2 regions of the Paracoccus sp. BR5-17 genome follow, and region 1 is predicted to be linked to the other one. Evidence: riboswitches for the same ligand, from Rfam matches in the RefSeq annotation. Region 1 holds a riboswitch; the other holds the start of a gene.
The links. A riboswitch is a leader RNA that binds a small molecule or an ion and turns the genes downstream of it on or off. The one in region 1 is predicted to bind thiamine pyrophosphate.
Positions count from the first base shown of each region.

Region 1 (2,922 bases):
TGACCGCTTGCTCGACATGGGCGAACTGCGCGCGCTGCTTGCTCCTCATTACAGCCGGCGCGGCCGTCCATCGGTGGACCCCGAGCTTTTGATCCGCATGGCTCTGATCGGGCGACTGTACGCCATCCCCTCCGAGCGTCGGCTCTGCGAGGAGGTGCGCTACAACCTCGCCTATCGCTGGTTCTGCCGCCTTGCGCCCGACGCGGCCGTCCCCCACCACTCCACCTTCTCCAAGAACCGCCACGGCCGCTTCCGCGATGCGGGCGTGTTCCGGGCGCTGTTCGAGGCCACCGTCCGGCGGTGCATCGCGGCTGGCCTGGTGGCTGCCAAAGATGCGGCGATCGACGCCTCGTTCGTTGCTGCAGACGCAAGCTGGCAACGGAAGATGCGCGAGGGCGACCTGGCCCCTGATGCGCAATCCCTGACACGGCCGGTGCGGGAGTGGTTGACCGACGAGGCGGCGGTGAGCCCAGCGGAAACCGGGCGAAAGCGAGGGCCGCCAGCAGAGTTGTCGCGCACCGATCCGGCTGCTGCATGGTCGGCGCGCACGGCGCGGGGACGGTTCGGCTACGCGCTCAACCTCCTGATCGACACCCCGGGCGGAGTCGCGCTCGACGTACAGGCCAGTCCCGCTCGGTTCGCCGCGGAGGTGGACGCCGGACGCGCCATGCTGGCGTACGTCCTTGATCGGTTCGGCTACCGCCCGAAGCGCGTCGCCGCCGATGGCGCCTACGGCAGCGCCACCTTTCTGGCTTACGTGCGCGACCAGGGTGTGCTCCCCCACATCCCCGTGCTGGAGCGCTCGGGACAGACCAAGGGCAAGCTCACCCGTCAGGCCTTCACCTACGATGCAGAGCGCGACCGCTACATCTGCCCCGCCGGCAAAAAATTGACACACAAAGGAGGCGATGCGCGCCGCGGGTTCCATAGCTACCGGGCACGGCTGTCCGATTGCCAAGGCTGTCCGCTCCATGAAGCTTGCACGGACAGGCCTGTCCGGACCGTGTCGCGGATGGTGGATGAGGAGGCACGCGATCTGGTCCGCGCCGAAATGGGGACGGCGCTCTTCAAACGGTCGATGCGGCTGCGACGGGGCGTCGAGCGGCTGTTTGCGGATGCCAAGGCCAGGCGCGGTTTGGCCCGGCTGCATCTGCGCGGCCTGCGCGGCGCCGAAGAGGAGTTCCTGATCGGAGCCGCAGTGCTGAACCTGCTACTGCTCGCACGGCCTGCTGGCATGGTTCGACGGCGCCCAAGGACGCCTACTCTGCCGGCACGGCTCGGTCGCAGGCCAAGGACGTCCTTGGCCTGCATAGCCTCCGCAGCGCCGCCAGTCACATCGCTGAACTCCTGACTTCTGCGACAGAAGGCAGCGCCGTGAGCCCGGGAGAAAGCGGTGTGACTGTCATCGGCCTTGGCACGTTCCTCCAGCGCTAAGTGGTACCGATCACGGGAGTGCTACATGCGACTTAACCACCTCTCCGAAGATGACGCTGAAGCCGTCATTTCAAGGATGGGCGGGATTCTGCGATGGACACGCCGCTATTGAGGAGGAAAAGCAGGTGTCGGTTGCCGGTTGCCGAACCAGTCCAGCCACACCACTTGCACTCCCCACCGCAGCCTTTACACTCACGCCATACGCTCGTTGGGGCGCCCCGCTCGGGGCTGAGATGTGCCAGGCACAGCACCCATCGAACCTGATCCGGGTCATGCCGGCGAAGGGAACGGGCAACGCCGCAATCTGATGCGGCTTCCCCGTCCTCGATACGCGCATGACCCTCGGTATGGAGGGAAACATGGCGATCGCGCTGACCATCGCAGGGTCCGACAGCGGCGGTGGGGCCGGGATCCAGGCGGACCTCAAGACCTTCTCGGCGCTCGGCGTCTATGGGGCGAGCGCGCTGACCGCGATCACCGCCCAGAACACCCGCGCCGTCATCCGCGTCGAGGGGGTCTCGCCCGACATGATCCGCGCCCAGATCGAAGCCGTCCTGGATGATCTGGACGTGGCGGCGGTCAAGATCGGGATGCTGGGGTCCGCCGCCGCGACGCTTGCCGTGGCAGACGCGCTGGCGGGCTGCGCGGCGCCGATCGTCCTTGATCCGGTGATGGTCGCCAAGTCGGGCGACCGCCTGATCGAGGACGAGGCCGTCGCTGCCTTGAGGGATCGGCTGATGCCGCTCGCCGCCGTTCTGACGCCGAACCTGCCGGAGGCGGCGCGGCTTCTGTCCGGCGAGATCGCGACTGACGCATCTGCGACCGTGGAACAGGGCGAGGCGCTGCGGGCGATGGGACCCGCCTGGGTGCTGATGAAGGGCGGCCATGCCGAGGGCGCGGACTGCACCGACCGGCTGATCGGGCCGGAGCATCGCGACTTCACCGCACCGCGCATCGGAACCAGGAACACCCATGGCACTGGCTGCACCCTATCCTCGGCCATCGCGGCGGGCCTCGCCCAAGGGATGAGCGTGCCGGAGGCCACAGCCCGCGCGCATGCGTGGCTGCATGGCGCGATCCTTGCCGCAGACGGGCTGGGCGTGGGGACCGGCCATGGGCCGGTGCATCATTTCCATGACTGGTGGACGGCGTGACCAACGGCGCGGATGGGCAAGCTCTCACGGTGCTGGGCGCCGGGGTCATGGGCCTCGCCGCAGCGACCGAGCTGGCGGAGCGTGGCCACCGGGTGGCCCTGGTGGACCCGGCGCTCGGCCCGAGCGGGCATGGCTGCTCGTGGTGGGCGGGCGGCATGCTCGCGCCCTGGTGCGAGTTCGAGAATGCCGAGGAGCCGGTGCTGCGGCATGGCCGGACCGCCATCGGCTGGTGGGACCGTCGTGCCGGCGGCGTCGCCCGCAAGGGGACGCTGGTCCTGACACTCGGCCGCGACCGGCGCGAGCTTGATCGCTTTGCCCGCCGCACCGCAGGCTA
Region 1 covers NZ_JBVFUV010000006.1:36,827-39,748, forward strand. The annotation lists gene ACZ1HC_RS17030 (transposase) at 1-1,351, shown strand, start outside; TPP riboswitch at 1,634-1,738, shown strand; gene thiD (bifunctional hydroxymethylpyrimidine kinase/phosphomethylpyrimidine kinase) at 1,794-2,588, shown strand; gene ACZ1HC_RS17040 (FAD-dependent oxidoreductase) at 2,585-2,922, shown strand, end outside.

Region 2 (2,922 bases), on a different contig from region 1:
GGGCAGCACCGCGCGCAGCATCGGCCGTTCCAGATGCCGCGCCAGATCGCCCGGCCCGAACCCCAGCGAGGCCGCCAGCCGGAAGCGTTCGGCCGGGATCGACTGCCAGCCCTGCAGGATCAGCCGCACCGACAGGGGCAGGTTGAAGAACACATGCGCCAGGATCACCCCCTGCCAGCCATAGATCGAGACCTCGGGCAGGCCCAGAAGCCGCAGGGCGTCATTGACGGCGCCGTTGCGGCCAAAGACCGCGACCAGCCCCATGATCGCCACGATCACCGGCAGGATGAAGGGCGCGCCCAGCAGCGTGACCAGGGCGGCCCGGCCCGCAAAGCGCCGCCGCGCCAGGGCGCGGGCCACCGGCACCGCCAGGGCCGCCGACAGCGTGGCCGACAGCGCCGCCTGCCACAGCGTGAACCGGACCGCGCGCCAGTCCCAGGGGCCAAGCCCCGACAGCCCCTGCGCCGCCCAGGCGACGGCCCCCAGCGTGCCCAGGATCAGGACGGCAAGGCCAAGGGCTGCCGCAGCGCCCCCGGCCTCGGCCCGGCTCAGCCCGCGAAGGCCCGCAGCCATTCGTCAAGCGCGGGCTGGCGGGCCGCCTCGGCCTCGTCCTCGGTATAGAACAGGGTCTTTTCGGGGCGGGGCAGGTCGCGCATCACCTGCGGCCATTCGTCCTGCGGCAGCTTGGCGGGCAGGGACCAGTTGGCCAGCGGGATCACCTTCTGGAACTCGGGCGTCAGGATCCAGTCCATGAAGCGTTGCGCCAGTTCCGGCTGGTCGGTGGTGCGGACCTGGGCCGCCACCTCGGCCATGAAGTAATGGCCTTCGGGGAAGATCGCGGCCTTCTTGGTCGGGTCGTCCTCGGCCGCGATGTGATAGGCGGGCGAGGTGGTGTATGACAGCACCATGTCGGCCTCGCCCTCGGTGAACATGCCGTAGGATTCCGACCAGCCCTTGGTGACGGTCAGCACCTTGGGGGCAAGCTTCGCCCAGGCGTCCGGCGCCTGATCGCCATAGACCGCCTTGACCCACAGCAGCAGCGCCAGACCGCTGACCGATGATCGCGGATCCTGGATGACGATCTTCAGATCGTCCGGCGCGTCCAGCAGTTCGGCGAAACTGGCGGGGGGACTCTTCAGCCGGGTCTCGTCATAGACGAAGGCCGTCTCGCCCCAGTTGTAGGGCAGGAAGATGTCGTCGGTCCATGCGATGGGCATCGACAGCCCGGTGGTGTCCTGCCCGTGCGGCGCGAACAGCCCCGATGCGCGGGCACGCGCCGTCACGTCGGTGTTCAGGCCGAAGACGATGTCGGCCTCGGTCCGCTCGCCCTCCATCAGGATGCGGGACAACTCGTCCCCGGTGACGAAGCGCAGGTCGCAGGCGCAGAAGGCTTCGAACCCTTCCTCGATCTTCGGGCCGGGTCCCCATTCGCTGGTGATCGATTCGCCGGCATAGACGGTCAGGACGGGTCGTTCCTGCGCCACGGCCGGGGCCGCGGCCAGAAGGGCAAGCATCAGGGGCAGTCTCATCGCTGTCTCCTTTCCACAAGGGTTGCCGAAAGAAAGGACAGCGTCACCTTCCCTCCGCCGGTGTTAGCCGGATCAGGTTCAACGGGTCCGCTTGCGCGTCTCAGCCACTTGGCCCCCGAGGTGGGGTCGAATGTAGGGATTTCGCGCGCCCGCGCAAGCGGCTAGAAAAGCCGCCATGACCAAGGACGCGAGCGAACAGCCCACCCCGATGATGGCGCAATACCTGGCGATCCGGGACGCCAATCCCGGCGCGCTGCTGTTCTATCGCATGGGCGACTTCTACGAGATGTTCTTCGACGACGCGGTGGCCGCCGCCGCCGCGCTGGACATCGCGCTGACCCGGCGCGGCACGCATGGGGGTGAACCGATCCCGATGTGCGGCGTGCCGGTCCATGCCGCCGAGGGCTATCTGCTGACGCTGATCCGCAAGGGCTTCCGCGTCGCCATCGCCGAGCAGGTGGAAGACCCGGCCGAGGCCCGCAAGCGCGGCTCGAAGTCGGTGGTGGCGCGCGAGGTGGTGCGGCTGGTGACGCCGGGAACGCTGACCGAGGAATCGCTGCTGGAAGCGCGGCGGCACAATTTCCTGGCGGCCTTCGCGCAGGTGCGCGAGGAGAGCGCGCTGGCCTGGGTGGATATCTCGACCGGCGCCTTCCAGGTGATGGACTGCGCCTTGGCGCGGTTGGCCCCGGAACTGGCCCGCCTGTCCCCGCGCGAGGTGCTGGTGGCGGACCCGGCCCTGCGCGACCTGATCGAGGAGGCCGGCGCGGCCATGACCGACCTGCCGGCCAGCGCCTTCGACAGCGCGGCGGGGCAGCGGCGGCTCTGCGCGCTTTACGGCGTGGACACGCTGGACGGCTTCGGCAGCTTCACCCGCGCGGAACTGGCGGCGATGGGGGCCATCGTCGACTACCTGGACCTGACGCAGAAGGGCAGGCTGCCCCTGCTGCGCCCGCCCGTGCGCGAACGGGCTGGCGGAGCGATGCAGATCGACGCCGCGACCCGGCGCAACCTGGAACTGACCCAAGCCCTGTCGGGCGGGCGCGAGGGGTCGCTGCTGGCGGCCATCGACCGCACGGTGACGGCGGCGGGGGCGCGGCTGCTGGAACGGCGCGTCGGCGCGCCAAGCTGCGATCTGGCGCTGATCCAGGCGCGCCACGACGCGGTGGCGATGCTGGTCGACGACCCGCGGCTGCTGGCGGACCTGCGCATGGCGCTGGCCCGCGTCCCCGACATGGACCGGGCGCTGTCGCGGCTGGCGCTGGACCGGGGCGGGCCGCGCGATCTGGGGGCGATCCGCGCCGGGCTGGCGCAGGGCGGGGCGATCGCGGCGCGGCTGCCCGCTGACTGCGCGCCGGTGCTGGCGGATGCCGCGCGCGACCTGACCGGCCAGGGC
Region 2 covers NZ_JBVFUV010000003.1:851,595-854,516, reverse strand. The annotation lists partial or broken gene ACZ1HC_RS05610 (ABC transporter permease family protein) at 1-573, opposite strand, end outside; gene ACZ1HC_RS05605 (thiamine ABC transporter substrate-binding protein) at 549-1,529, opposite strand; TPP riboswitch at 1,562-1,657, opposite strand; gene mutS (DNA mismatch repair protein MutS) at 1,705-2,922, shown strand, end outside.
Region 2: it holds a riboswitch for thiamine pyrophosphate, as region 1 does, so the genes downstream of both, ACZ1HC_RS05605 (thiamine ABC transporter substrate-binding protein) here and thiD (bifunctional hydroxymethylpyrimidine kinase/phosphomethylpyrimidine kinase) in region 1, are expected to answer to the same signal.